3 regions of the Erwinia sp. TECH1 genome follow, and region 2 is predicted to be linked to each of the others. Evidence: riboswitches for the same ligand, from Rfam matches in the RefSeq annotation. Region 2 holds a riboswitch; each other region holds the start of a gene.
What was found. Region 2 has a riboswitch for thiamine pyrophosphate ahead of thiC (phosphomethylpyrimidine synthase ThiC). Riboswitches for the same ligand answer to the same signal wherever they lie in the genome.
Positions count from the first base shown of each region.

Region 1: linked by a shared signal. The riboswitch ahead of thiB (thiamine ABC transporter substrate binding subunit) and the one ahead of thiC (phosphomethylpyrimidine synthase ThiC) in region 2 are both predicted to bind thiamine pyrophosphate.
Region 3: linked by a shared signal. The riboswitch ahead of ACVWZ0_RS11355 (TenA family protein) and the one ahead of thiC (phosphomethylpyrimidine synthase ThiC) in region 2 are both predicted to bind thiamine pyrophosphate.

Region 1 is NZ_JBSRZK010000001.1:1,032,715-1,037,550, forward strand. It holds gene thiP (thiamine/thiamine pyrophosphate ABC transporter permease ThiP) at 1-1,446, opposite strand, end outside; gene thiB (thiamine ABC transporter substrate binding subunit) at 1,422-2,408, opposite strand; TPP riboswitch at 2,448-2,546, opposite strand; gene sgrR (HTH-type transcriptional regulator SgrR) at 2,582-4,243, opposite strand; gene ACVWZ0_RS04775 (sugar efflux transporter) at 4,489-4,836, shown strand, end outside.
Region 2 is NZ_JBSRZK010000001.1:457,579-462,414, forward strand. It holds gene ACVWZ0_RS02010 (HesA/MoeB/ThiF family protein) at 1-79, opposite strand, end outside; gene thiE (thiamine phosphate synthase) at 72-716, opposite strand; gene thiC (phosphomethylpyrimidine synthase ThiC) at 716-2,647, opposite strand; TPP riboswitch at 2,723-2,823, opposite strand; gene rsd (sigma D regulator) at 2,913-3,416, opposite strand; gene nudC (NAD(+) diphosphatase) at 3,490-4,263, shown strand; gene hemE (uroporphyrinogen decarboxylase) at 4,303-4,836, shown strand, end outside.
Region 3 is NZ_JBSRZK010000001.1:2,420,940-2,425,775, forward strand. It holds gene ACVWZ0_RS11340 (ABC transporter substrate-binding protein) at 1-199, opposite strand, end outside; gene ACVWZ0_RS11345 (ABC transporter permease) at 219-965, opposite strand; gene ACVWZ0_RS11350 (ABC transporter ATP-binding protein) at 962-1,681, opposite strand; gene ACVWZ0_RS11355 (TenA family protein) at 1,678-2,364, opposite strand; TPP riboswitch at 2,410-2,512, opposite strand; gene ACVWZ0_RS11360 (FdhF/YdeP family oxidoreductase) at 2,694-4,836, shown strand, end outside.

The DNA of each region.
Region 1 (4,836 bases), 580 kb from region 2:
CACGCCGAAATCGCCGACCGACAGCACGCTGGCAAACGCCAGCGCCTGCGCCAGCGGCCGTTTTAACGCGCGCAGCTCGATCAGCCGCAGACGGTTCAGCCCGCGAATATCCAGCGCCAGACAAAGGCGGCTGTAGCGCTCGGCGATATCGCGCAAAGGATTTTCCAGCACTTTCATCGCGTAGGGCACGGCCATCAGCGCATTGGTAAAGATAACAATGCCGTCCGCAGACTGCGGCAGACCGAGGGTATCGTTCAGCAACAGGAAAAAACCGGTCGCCAGCACGATCCCCGGCATCGCCAGGATCAGCATCCCGCTCAGCTCCATCAGCTGGCCCGCGAAAGGCTGCTGGCGCAGGCGCAGCTCGCGGCTGCTCCACAGCAGCATCGTGGTCAGCAGCACGCAGAGCACGCCGGCGCCCAGGGCGATGCGTAGCGAGGTAAAGGTCGCCTGCCAGAGCGCGGGCTGTTGCAGGACGCTAAACAGGTTGCTGTTCAGGCCGCTGGCAGTCACGGCCAACAGCGGCGGCGCGATCAGCAGCAGCAGCAGCAACAGCAGTACGCCGTCCAGCAGCTTCGCGCCCGGCGCTTCCTGCTTATCCCGCCAGCCTTGCAGATGAGTGGTGCCTGACGGCAGCGCTTTACTCAGCCGCTGGCTCAGCAACACCAGGCTCAGGCAGCAGATCATTTGCAGCAGCGCCAGTAAGGCGGCGCGGCCGGGATCGTAATCAAAATTCAGCGCCTGAAAAATCGCCAGCTCGATAGTGGTGGCCTTAGGGCCGCCGCCCAGCGCCAGCACGGTGGCGAAGCTGGCGAAGCAGAGCATAAAGATCAGCGAGCCGACCGGCAGCAGCTGGCGCCGCAGCCAGGGCCACTCAACCAGGCGAAACTGATGCCAGCCCGTGACGCCCAGCTGCGCGGCCAGCTGGCGCTGTTCGGTGGGGATTTGCTCCAGCGTTTGCAGTAGCAGCCTGGCGGCCAGCGGCAGGTTAAAAAAGACGTGCGCCAACAAAATGCCCTGCAAACCATAAGGCGTAAAGTGATAGTCCACGCCCAGCCAGGCGCACAGCGACGCCAGCCATCCCGTACGCCCGTAAACGCTGAGGATACCGAATACCGCCACCAGCACCGGCAGCACCAGCGTCATCGCGCAAAGGCGCAGCACGAGTTGCCTGCCCGGAAAGCGGCGGCGATACAACGCCCGCGCCAGCGGCACGGCGGGCGTCAGCGCCAGCAAAGCGGAGAGAAACGCCTGCCAGAAGGAAAAGCGGAGGACGTGCCACAGATAGCTGTCTTCCCAAAGCGCGCGGGCGCTGACCGGCGCGTTGCGCCCCAGCGCGATAAAGGCGAGCAGCGCCACGGCGACCAGCAGCGTGGCGGCCAGGCAGCCAGGAACGAGGCTGCCTGAAGGCTGATAGCTGGCTAGCGGCTGACGGCGCGTTGCCATTCGCTGATCCATTGGCTGCGATGGCTGGCGACGTCCTGCGACGAATATTGCAGCGTGGTTTTCGGCAGGGTCAGCGTGTCAAAGCCTGCCGGCAGCTTGCCCGCCACGGCGGGATACATCCAGTTGCCCTGCGGAATGGTCTGCTGGAAAGGCTGAGCCAGTATAAACTGCATAAACTTCTGCGCCAGCTGCGGCTGTTTACTGGTTTTAAGCTGCCCGGCGACTTCCACCTGGAGGTAATGACCTTCACTAAAGTCGGCAGCGGCATACTGCGTTTTTTTCTCGGCAATCAAATGATAAGCGGGTGAGGTGGTGTAGCTCAGCACCATGTCGGCTTCGCCCTTCAGAAACAGGCCGTAAGCCTCGCTCCAGCCTTTGGTCACGGTCACGGTTTTCTGCGCCAGCTTCTGCCAGGCGGCGGGCGCGTTATCGCCATAGACTTTCTGCATCCACAGCAGCAGGCCCAGTCCCGGCGTGCTGGTGCGCGGATCTTCGTAGATAATTTTCAGCGGCTGACTGCCCTCGACCAGCTCTTTCAGGCTTTTGGGCGGGTTTTGCAGTTTAGTTTTGTCATAGACAAAGGCGAACCAGCCGTAGTCGTAGGGAACGAAAGTGCTGTTTGACCAGCCGCCCGGCACGGTGACGCTGCGCGTATCGACGCCGCTGGCGGCAAACAGTCCGGTTTTTTCCGCCGCGTCCAGCAGGTTGTTATCCAGCCCCAGCACCACGTCGGCGCGGCTGTTTTTCCCTTCCATACGCAGGCGGTTCAGCAGCGCGACGCCGTCGGGCAGGGCGACATAGCGCAGCTCGCAGCCGCAGTCGGCCTCAAAAGCCTTTTTAATGGCCGGACCGGGTCCCCATTCGGAAGAGAAGGAGTCATAGGTATAAACCGTCAGCGCGGGTTTGGCGGCAACGGCGGAAAGCGAGCAGAGCAGCAGCAGAGGCAGGATTTTTTTTAGCACCTGGAGTTCCTTGAGGGTCAGGCGACGCGCGATCTGAGCAGGTGAAGCACTCTCAAATCCCTACGCCGGTATTAGCCGGGTCAGGTTCGACGGGTTTATCTCAGCGTCGGCCAATGCCGCGCACCCCGTTGAGAACGGCTTATTCTAATGATTTCTACAGGGTAGCGAAAGCATCATGATTCGGGCGGTGCAAACCACGCGGACTTGAAGTCAAACCAGCCCAGCGTATTCATGCGCACCCCGCGCATACTGCGTTCGCCTTCCAGCAGCAGCCAGTGATGGAAAAGCGGATGAAAGTAGCAGTCGGCTGTCAGCTGCCTGCTCCAGTCGGCCAGCGGGAGCTGCTGTTCGCGCCAGCGCTGCGCATCCTGCTGCCAGTCAATCGGCACGCAGTGTTGCAGCAGCGGGATCTCATACAGCAGGGCAAACAGCGAAAACTCCAGCGGCAGCGTAAAGTTAGCGCTGCCCAGCCAGATGTCGCTTTCCGCCTCGCCCTGATGCCAGCTGGCGTAATCGACCTGCTTCGTAACCAGCGTCACCCCTTGCGCAGCCAGCAGCGGCTGGAGCAAATTAGCAATAGCCTGATGCTCAAGATGATCGCCATACCAGGTCAGCGTAAGCGAGGTCAGGCCCGTCGGCTTTTCCGGCGCGTCCAGATCGCGTCGATGATGCCAGCGCGGCAGCAGCCCGTAGGCCGGAAACCAGTAGCGCTGATAGCCCGCTCCGGCACGGTTCAGCAACGCTATCGGGTTGGCGATGGCGCTGACCCAGCGACGGATCTGCTCGTCCCGTCCCAGCGGCGAACGCTGGTCGAACAGCAGAAAATAGCAGCCTTCTTCAAGGCGGCTCTCTTCCGATTTTTCATCCAGGCTGCCGCCTTCCAGCCTGACGCCGGAATAGACCAGCTCCTCGCTGATTTCCGGTAATACCCAGATGTTGACCTCATCAAGCAGCGCGCGGTAGCCGAAATAGGCGTCGAAGGCTTCGATCTTAAGCTGGCTCTGCTGATTACGCACCACGGCATAGGGCCCGGTGCCGACGGGCTGACGGCTGAAATCGGGCAGAAAAGGCCACTCTTTCGGCACGATCAGCGCGCCGACGCCCGCCAGCAGCCACGGCAGCCAGCGGTCGGGCTGGTGCAGATGAATATCCAGCGTCCAGGGCGTGGAAGAGTGAATACGGACGATATTGGCGAAAAGCGGCTGCGTCCGCGCGCGTTCCAGCGTGGCGATCACATCCGCCATCTCCAGCTCGCGTCCGTGATGGAAATGCACCGCAGGGCGTAAATAGAAGCGCCAGTGCAGCGAAGAAACCGACTGCCAGTGGTGGGCGATATCCGGCTCGATTTCCCCGTTTTCCTCATTTATGCGCGTCAGGCCGCTGAAGATCTGCCGGGCCAGATGCGTTTCCGAACGACGCAACGCGGTGGCGGGATTCAGGTTCAGCAGCGAGCGATAATAGAGCACCCGCAGGATATGTTTTCCCTGGCGAAAGCTGCGGCCGAGATGAGAGAGCAGCATCTGCCGCACGGTATTTTTATCGCCGACCAGCTGCACCAGCTGATCGATGCGATCCTGCTCCAGCAGGTCTTCCGCGCGCTGCTGCTGCAGCGCCAGGCCCGTATAGTGAAACGTCAGCTTCGAGCGCTTGCCGCGCCCGGCTTCTGCCTGCCAGGTTAGCCAGCCCGCCTGCTGCATGGCGCCAAGCAGGTTACGCATATGGCGACGCGAACAGCTAAGCTGGAGCGCCAGCTGGTCGAGCGTGGTTTCCTGCGGCTGGCCCTCGCAGCTCTGCCAGAGCCGGATAAACTGCTGCTGTAAACGCGTTGATTGCATAAAAGGGGAACTCTTGCTGAAAAGTCGCCTGTTTTTCTTGCCCTATATTAAGGCAATACTGGTTAGCGATGAAAGTGCGGGAGGCATTCTTTTGAATGGCGCGCTTTCAAGACTTTATATCTGAGTAAGGTGTGCTTTCACCAGCCAGCAGGCGTCTTGCCCGCTGGCTTTTTTCATTTCCCGTTTTCTTCTATGCTTGCTGTTTGCGCCCGCGTGCGGGCCTCTTTATTTGCAAGGGATGTGGTATGAAATCGTTGCTTACGCGTCAACGTCGTATTAACCCGGTTTACCTCGCTTTTATGGCTGTCTCTTTTATGGTGGGTATCGCGGGGGCGCTACAGGCGCCAACGCTGAGCCTGTTTCTGACGCGCGAAGTGGGCGAGCGGCCATTCTGGGTGGGGCTGTTTTATACCGTGAACGCAATTGCCGGTATTGCGGTCAGCCTGCTGCTGGCGAAACGATCGGACAACCGTGGCGATCGACGTATGCTGATCCTCTTTTGCTGTCTGATGGCGACAGGCAACGCGCTGCTGTTCGCTTTTAACCGCGATTATCTGACGCTGATCACTTTTGGCGTGCTGCTGTCAGCGTTG
Region 2 (4,836 bases):
GCTTTTCCTGCGCCTGCGGGCCAAACTCCTCCAGCAGCAGCTGGCGGCTGTAACGCATAAAATCGCCGTCGCTAAGCATCAAGCGGCCCTCCGCTTCCTGCCAGCGCCAGCAGCTGCGCGGTGGCGGCCTGCCAGTCTGCCGCCTGGGTAATGGCACTGACCACGGCGATACTGCCGACGCCGGTTGCCAGCACGTCTGGCGCCCGCGCCAGCGAGATGCCGCCGATAGCCACGGTTGAGACGTTCTGCAGGCGCCCGACATGCCGCTTCAGCTCCTGAAGCCCCTGAGGTGAAGAGGGCATAGCTTTAGTTTGCGTAGGAAAGACGTGTCCCAGCGCGATGTAGGATGGGCGCTCGGCCAGCGCGCGATCCAGTTCCGCGTCATCATGCGTGGATAACCCCAGCCGCAGCCCGGCGCGGTGGATCGCATCCAGATCGGCAATAGCCAGATCTTTTTGGCCCAGGTGTACGCCATAGGCGCCATGCTGAATCGCCAGCCGCCAGTAATCGTTGATAAACAGACGGGCCTGATAGCGTTTACCTAACTCGATGGCCGCGGCGATATCCTGTTCCACCGCCGCTTCCGGCAGATCTTTAATGCGCAGCTGGATAGTGCGCACGCCAGCCGCCAGCAAACGCTCGATCCAGATGACGCTGTCCACCACCGGATAAAGCCCCAGCCTGGCTGCCGTCAGGGGAAAAGCGCTACGGCTCATTATTTTTCCTCCTGCGTTAAGGCATCCATGGCATGGTAAAGCTCGCCGCCACGACGGCGGAACGTCTCTGACATCTCCGCCATGCCGATCGCTATCGGCTCTGCTTCCGCTTCCTGTTTTGCTGCGTATTCGCGGACTTCCTGGGTGATTTTCATCGAGCAGAATTTCGGGCCGCACATGGAGCAGAAGTGGGCAACCTTACCGGACTCCTGCGGCAGCGTTTCATCGTGGAAAGCGCGTGCGGTATGCGGATCCAGCGCCAGGTTGAACTGATCTTCCCAGCGGAATTCAAAACGCGCTTTCGACATGGCGTTGTCACGGATCTGCGCGCCGGGATGGCCTTTGGCAAGATCCGCCGCGTGGGCCGCGATCTTGTAGGTAATCAAACCTTGTTTGACATCTTCTTTATTCGGCAGGCCCAGATGTTCTTTCGGCGTAACGTAGCAGAGCATGGCGCAGCCGAACCAGCCAATCATCGCCGCGCCGATGCCGGAGGTAAAATGGTCGTAGCCAGGCGCGATATCGGTAGTCAGCGGGCCAAGCGTATAGAAAGGCGCCTCGTGGCAGTGTTCGAGCTGCTCGGTCATATTGCGTCTGATCATTTGCATCGGCACGTGTCCCGGCCCTTCAATCATCACCTGCACGTCATATTCCCAGGCGATTTTCGTCAGCTCGCCCAGCGTGCGCAGCTCGGCAAACTGCGCCTCGTCGTTGGCATCCTGTATTGAGCCAGGACGCAGGCCGTCACCCAGCGACAGCGAGACGTCGTAAGCGGCGCAGATCTCGCAAATGTCACTGAAGCGTTCGTAGAGAAAGCTTTCACGATGATGCGACAGGCACCACTTCGCCATAATGGAGCCGCCGCGCGAAACGATGCCGGTCAGGCGTTTCGCCGTCATCGGCACATAGCGCAGCAGCACGCCGGCATGGATGGTGAAGTAATCCACGCCCTGCTCAGCCTGCTCCAGCAGTGTGTCGCGGAATATTTCCCAGTTGAGGTCTTCCGCCACGCCGTTGACTTTTTCCAGCGCCTGATAGATCGGCACCGTACCAATCGGCAGCGGGCTGTTGCGCAGGATCCACTCGCGGGTTTCATGGATATTTCGCCCGGTGGAGAGGTCCATCACCGTATCCGCTCCCCAGCGTGCCGACCAGACCAGCTTTTCGACCTCTTCTTCAATCGAAGAACTGACCGCAGAGTTGCCGATATTGGCGTTGATCTTCACCAGGAAATTGCGGCCGATAATCATCGGCTCCGATTCAGGATGGTTGATATTGGCCGGGATAATCGCGCGTCCGGCAGCCACTTCCTGACGAACAAACTCGGCGGTGATATTTTCCGGCAGCCGCGCGCCAAAATCCTGTCCCGGATGCTGCTGCAACAGCACCTCGCTGCGAACGCGCTCGCGGCCCATGTTTTCGCGCAGCGCGATAAATTCCATTTCCGGCGTGATAATGCCCTGGCGCGCGTAGTGCAGCTGCGTGACGCGGCGACCAGCCTGGGCGCGGCGCGGCCGCGGCAGATTCTCAAAGCGCAGATGATCAAGCCCTTCGTCCGCCAGACGCTGCTGCGTATAAACGGAGCTTAATTGCTCAATCGGTTGCGTATCGGCGCGCTCTGCAATCCAGCTTTCCCGCAGCCTGGCGATACCGGCACGCACGTCAATAGCGGCGTCGGGATCGCCATAAGGGCCGGCGGTATCGTAAACCGGCACCGGTTCGTTTTCTTCAAACTGTGGATTGTCTTTGCCGCCGCCGGTCAGGGTGGGCGAGAGCTGAATTTCACGCATGGGAACGCGCAGATCGGCTCGCGAACCGGTCAGATAAATGCGTCTGGAATTGGGGAAAGCAGTGCCCTGTAAAGCAGCGATAAACTGCTGCGCTTCAGCGCGCTGTTCGCGGCGGTTGGATTTCTTAACCTGGGTAGACATAGCAAGTTCCTGACTTAAGGGAAATTTGCTTGTCCGGAGTTCGGAGGAGTAAGCGCAGAGCCGATGGCCCTGACCTGGATCTTTACTCTTGTTCCCTTCGCAGGTTCTAACCTGATCAGGTTCCGCGGATCCCGAATTAACGGTCTCAGCCCCGAGGGGCACTCCGACAAGAAGAAGTCTGGCTTTCGCCAGAGGCAATCATGCGATTGCCTTTTCAGCATAAAGGGGCGTTATGGAAAGCTCAAGGGATTAAACAGTTAACTTTTCAGGCAGGACGAGCCATCGCAGAGTCATTAGCGGCGGACTTATCCGCATACTTCTCCAGCGCCAGCTGAATAAATTTATCTTCCAGGGTGAAGCGGGCTTCCAGCGCTTCGCCGACGATCGACAGCGCCTGCTGGAACTCCAGATAGTTATCGTGATCGATGGCGTTTTCCAGATGGGCGTCGTAAATCGCCATAATCTGTTCGGTATTCGCCTGTAGCGAAGGATAAATCAGCGCCGCTTTGGCCAGCTGGTCGGTGCCTTCCATTTCCTGAATAAACCGTTCGTACGCCGTGAAGTGGCCGGTTGAGAGATAATCAACCAGGCTTTGACAGAAGTTATCCAGCGCCTCTTCGTCGAGCGTAGTCAGCGATTCTTTGTTAGGCTTCATGCCAACCATTTGATAATAAGCAACTAACAACTGCTTGCGTGAGTGAAGGCAAAAGTCTACCAGTTCGCTGCATCCGCCTACGCGTGAGGCCAAAACTTCCAGCTGGTCAAGCATGAGTGACTCCAAAAGTGTTATTTTAACTGTCTATCCCAATCCGGTAAGTGCGTGAAGTGAGGATGAGCAATTTATGGAACTTGAGATTTCAAGCGTAGACGCTGGCTGGTGGATTGTCAGCCATGAACAGAAACTTTGGCTGCCAAAAGGTCAATTACCGTACGGAAACGCACAAGATTTAGGCCTGGCCGGCTCGAAAGGCGCGCTGATTGGCGAATGGCAGGGCGAACCTGTACGGCTGATTAGCGAAAATCGTCCGGAAGGGATGGCGTCGCTGCGGCAGCTGCTCGATCAGGATCCCGCCCTGTTTCAGCTGGCGGGACGCGGCATCCAGCTGGCCGAATTTTATCGCTCGCATCAGTGGTGCGGCTACTGTGGACACGCGATGCATCGCAGCAAAACGGAATGGGCCTGCCTGTGTGGCCACTGCCGCCAGCGCTATTATCCGCAAATTGCGCCCTGCATCATCGTGGCCATTCGTCGCGGCGATGAAATCCTGCTGGCTCAGCATACCCGACACCGCAACGGCATCTACACGGTGCTGGCGGGTTTTGTGGAGGTAGGCGAAACGCTGGAGCAAACCGTAGCGCGCGAGGTGATGGAGGAGAGCGGCATCAAGGTGAAAAACCTGCGCTATGTTTCCTCGCAGCCCTGGCCTTTCCCGCAGTCATTGATGATGGCGTTTATGGCCGACTACGACAGCGGCGAGATCAACATTGATCCCAAAGAGCTGCTGGATGCCAACTGGTATCGCTACGACGCCTTGCCACAGCTGCCGCCGGCGGGAACGGTGGCCCGTCGGCTGATAGAAGACACCGTCGCGCTCTGCCGCGCCGCTGCGGAATAACTGATATACTGTGCGTCTGAATGAAAAAGAGTCCTGAAGATGAGTGAACTGAAGAACGATCGTTATTTGCGTGCTCTGCTGCGTCAGCCGGTAGACGTTACGCCCGTATGGATGATGCGTCAGGCCGGACGGTATTTGCCGGAGTACAAGGCGACGCGCGCCCAGGCCGGCGACTTTATGTCGCTGTGTAAAAATGCTGAGCTGGCCTGTGAAGTCACGCTGCAACCGCTGCGTCGCTACGCGCTGGATGCGGCGATCCTCTTCTCTGATATCCTGACCATCCCTGATGCGATGGGGCTGGGACTCTATTTTGAAGCTGGCGAAGGCCCGCGCTTCTCCTCGCCTGTGACCTGCCGTGCGGACGTCGAAAAACTGCCCGTGTTCGATCCCGAACAGGAGCTGGGCTACGTGATGAATGCGGTGCGCACCATTCGTAAAAATTTACAGGGCGCGGTGCCGCTGATCGGTTTTTCCGGCAGTCCGTGGACGCTGGCGACCTACATGGTGGAAGGTGGCAGCAGTAAGGCCTTCACTAAACTGAAAAAAATGATGTATGCCGAGCCGGAAACCCTG
Region 3 (4,836 bases), 2.0 Mb from region 2:
GCGGCAACGCCGGATCGGAAGGCGGAATAATCGTCACATCCAGCCCCTGAGCCTTAAACGCGCCAGTCTGCTGCGCCACCATAATCGGCGCGTGATCGGGATTAACATACCAGTCCAGCATCAGCGTCAGCTTTTGCGCCGCGCTGGTGAAAGGAGATAACGTTGCTACCACCAGCCCACAAACTAAAGCTTTTTTCATTATCTTGTCCTTACGGTGATTAACGCTCCGGCGACCAGCGGATCAGGCGGCGCAGCAGGATATCGGTACTCAGCCAGAGCGCAATCGTCATGGCTACCAGCACAAACAGGGCGGCGAAGCAGAGATCGCTCTGCATTCGCGCGTTAGCATTCAGCATTACAAACCCCAATCCTTCGGCGGAGCCCACCCATTCGCCGACAATCGCACCAATGGGCGCGACGGCGACCGCCATCCGCAGCCCTGAGCCAAAGGCCGGCAGCGCCGCCATCAGCCGCACATGCCGCAGCTGCGAAGCGGAAGAGGCACCCATCGTGCGCGCCAGATCCAGATAGTCCTGTTCGACCCGCCGTAAGCCATCAAAAAAAGCGGAGGCAACCGGGAAAAAAATCACCAGGATCGCCATCACAATTTTGGCGCTGATGCCGAAGCCAAACCAGAGCACCAGCAGCGGCGCCAGCGCAAACACGGGGATCGCCTGGCTGGTCAATACCAGCGGCATCAGCCAGCGTTGCAGGCCGGGCGAAAAGGTCATCAGCAGCGCCAGCAGGGCGCCGAGCAGCACGCCCGCGATAAGCCCGCCGGCGATTTCAGTAGCGGTAATAAGCGTGTGGTAAGCGAGATAGCCAGCGTTATCCCGCATAGCCGCAGCCACGGCGATGGGCGAGGGCAACAGAAAAGCCGGGATGCTGCCAGGCGTGGCCAGCTGCCACAGCGCCATCAGCCCGACAAATACCGTGACGCCACGGCGTATCGTTGCTGCATTCATGCCATGTCCTCTGTCAGCTGGCGCATAAGCTGCGCCTGGCTACGCAATAAATTGGGATCGTCGGGCGCTCGCGGCGGCTGACCAGCCAGCTCAGGAAGCTCGCTAAGCCCGGCAGCAGAAAGGATCAGCAGGCGATGACTGAGGCGACAGGCTTCTACTGGATCGTGCGTAATCAGCAGCACGGTGCAGTCGGCCAGCAGCTCTGCGGCCAGCGCCTGAATTTGGGCGCGGGTAATGGCATCAAGAGCGGAAAAGGGTTCATCCATTAGCACAATGGGCCGTCGCTCGTACAAGGTCCGGGCGAGCGCGACACGCTGACGCATCCCGCCCGACAGCGTGGTGGGCAGCGCGCCGGCATTGCCAGCCAGGCCCACGCGTTCAAGCAGATGTTCTGCCCATTGTCTGTCAGCTTTCTCGCCGCGTAAACGCGCACCCAGCGCGACATTATCGATCGCGCTAAGCCACGGATAGAGCAGATCCCGCTGTCCCATCCAGGCGATGCGTCCGGCAACCGGCAGCCCATCGCTACCCAGCACCGATCCTGTCGAGGGTGCAAGCAGCCCCGCAATGATCTTCAGCAGGCTGCTTTTACCGACGCCGCTGGGGCCAAGCAGAGAAGTAAAGCGGCCACCTGCCAGCGTAAAGCTCAGCTGCTTAAATAACGTACGATCGCTAAAATGCAGGCTGACCGCCTTCACCTCTATACCCGGCGTCATCGCGCTTCCGGCGTAGCACAGGCAGCATCAAGCCCCATCTGCCAGAATGCCGTTTCCAGCCGTGTCGCGGTGGCGAATATTCCCGCCAGCGCCTCAAAGCGGCTCGCGCCGCCGCGCTGGGCGGCCAGGTTTTCAAACAGCGTCAGCGAAGCCTGCACGCCGCTCAGGTAAAGCGGAGCGCCATAGTTTTCAATCCACGGCGCGTAGGGATTGCCGGTCAATACGGTTTGCGTATCGTTCAGCAAGCCGACGCCGATCTCGGCATAGCCAGCCACGCAGGGCATCAGGGCGGTCAACAGATCGAGCGCGTCGCCCGCGTGACCAATATCCAGCACATAGCGGGTATAATTTAGCGTTTCTGGCGCCTCGGTTTCCGCCGCCATCGCCTTCCCGGTCAGGCCCCACTGCGCGCAGTAGCGCACGTGGAGCGGCAGTTCGTCGACGATGGCGTTCAGCGAGCGGATTGCCGCACGCATCTCCGGCAGCGTTTGAAATTTGCTGACCAGCAGCGCGTAGGCGCGGGCAAAATGGATAAGGAACAGATAGTCCTGGATAAGGTAACGGCGAAAAGCCGACGCAGGCAGGGTGCCGTCAGCCAGCTGGCGAACAAAAGGGTGATGGATATAGTGCAGCCAGCGATCGCCGGTCTGTTGACGCAGCCGTCCGTAGAAACCGTCAAACACGGAACCTCCTCAATACTTGAGATCCGGTCAGGCGCGGGAACGTGCGTTATCTGGCTCAGCCGTCCCTTCGCTGGCATGACCCAGATCAGGTTCAAAGGGTTCGGCTTGCGCCATCTCAGCCCGTAACAGGACACCCCTCGGTGCGTATTGTTATACGGTATTTACTTTCTGTTTACAATGCGCAGGCTCAGCACCATTGTGGATTCAGGTCGCTGGCCTCTATGGGTTATTAATAGCGCCATTCGGTAACATTCTGAAAGCAAAAAACCGGTCGGAAGCCGCATGCTGTTCTAAGCTAAAAACTGGTTTGTAATGTGATGCGGAGTCGTATGAAACAACAAAATAAGACTATTGGAATAGCGCCTTACGGTGGTTCAGCGGGGGGGTGGGGAGCGTTAAAGGCCGTTGCCGACGCGATCCGCGGCCAGATGTCGGTCAAACAGGACGTGATCGCGTTGTTTAAAGTCAACCAGCCGCAGGGCTTCGATTGTCCCGGCTGCGCGTGGCCCGATCCTCAGCACGGTTCCTCCTTTGAATTTTGCGAAAATGGCGCCAAGGCCGTTTCCTGGGAAGCCACCAGCAAGCGCACCACGCCGGAATTTTTCTCTGCCCATACCGTCAGTGAGCTTTGGCAACGCAACGCTTTTGAGCTGGAAGGCGAAGGCCGTCTGACTCACCCGATGAAATACGATGCGGCCACCGATACCTATCAGCCTATAGAATGGGAAACCGCCTTCCGTGAAATCGGCGAAAAGCTGCAAAGCTACGAAGATCCGGATAGCGTGGAGTTCTATACCTCAGGCCGCGCTTCTAACGAAGCAGCGTTTCTCTGGCAGCTGTTCGCGCGCGAATACGGCACTAATAATTTCCCGGATTGCTCTAATATGTGCCATGAGCCGACCAGCGTCGGCCTGCCGCAGTCCATCGGCATAGGCAAAGGCACCATCGAACTGGAAGATTTCGATCACTGCGATCTGGTGCTGTGTATCGGCCATAACCCCGGCACTAATCATCCACGCATGCTGGGTACGCTACGTGAAGTCTCCAAACGCGGCGCAACCATCGTGGCGATCAATCCGCTGCGGGAAAGAGGGCTTGAACGCTTTACCTCTCCGCAAAGCCCGGTAGAAATGCTGTCGCTCAGCTCCACCACGCTCGCTTCTACCTATTACAAAGTGCGCGTTGGCGGCGATGCCGCCATGCTGAAAGGCGTGATGAAGTGTCTGCTGGTGATGCACGAGCGGGCGCTGGCGGCCGGAGAGCCCGGCGTGCTGGACGAAAGCTTTATCAGCGAACATACCGAAGGTTTTGACGCCCTGAAGGCGGACCTGGATGCCACCGACTGGCCGCATATTCTGAAAGTCTCCGGTATGACGTTTGAAGAGATCCAGAATATTGCCCACCTGTATGCCAAAGCAGAAAGAACCATTATCTGTTACGGCATGGGTATCACCCAGCACCAGTACGGCACGCAAAATGTACAGCAAATCGCTAACCTGCTGTTGATGCGTGGCAATATCGGCAAGAAAGGCGCGGGCATCTGCCCACTGCGCGGCCACTCTAACGTACAGGGCGATCGTACCGTCGGCATTACTGAAATCCCGCCGCAGTCGCTGCTGGACAACCTGGAAAAAGTGTTTGGCTTTAAGCCGCCGCAGAAACATGGACACGGTGCGGTGCAGGCTATTCAGGCGATCCGCGACGGCCACTCCAAAGCACTGCTTTGCCTGGGCGGCAACCTGGCGGAGGCGATCTCCGATCCGCAGCAAACCTTCGAGGCGATGCGCAAGCTGGATCTGGTGGTGCATATGGCGACCAAGCTGAACCGCTCGCATCTGCTGTTGGGCAAACATAACTATCTGCTGCCGGTGCTTGGCCGAACCGAAATCGACAGGCAGGCATCGGGCGAGCAGAGCGTGACCGTGGAAGATTCCATGTCGATGGTGCACGCCTCGCGCGGCTCGCTGAAGCCCGCTTCGGAATGGCTGAAGTCGGAGCCGGCCATCGTAGCGGGTCTGGCGAAAGCCACGCTGCCCAACACTAAGGTGAACTGGGACAGAATGATCGGCGACTACAGCTTTATCCGCCAGGCTATCGAAGCCGTTTTCCCGGCCTTTGAGGATTTTAACCGCAAGATCCTACAGCCGGGCGGCTTCCGTCTTTACAACGCCGCGTCGGAACGCAAATGGCTGACGCCGTCGGGTAAAGCGCAGTTTAAGATCATGCAGGGCATTAACGAGGATCCGCGTTCGCTGAAGTGCCACGATTTGGTGCTGACGACGCTGCGCAGTCACGATCAGTACAACACCACGCTGTACGGGCTGAACGATCGCTATCGCGGCGTGACGGGAAGGCGGGACGTGCTGTTTATCTCGGCAGATGAGGCAGAAAAACGCCGCCTGCGGGTCGGCGACAAGGTGCATATGGTGGCGCTCGATCCGGACGGCAAGCAGACCTCGCGACGCCTGGATA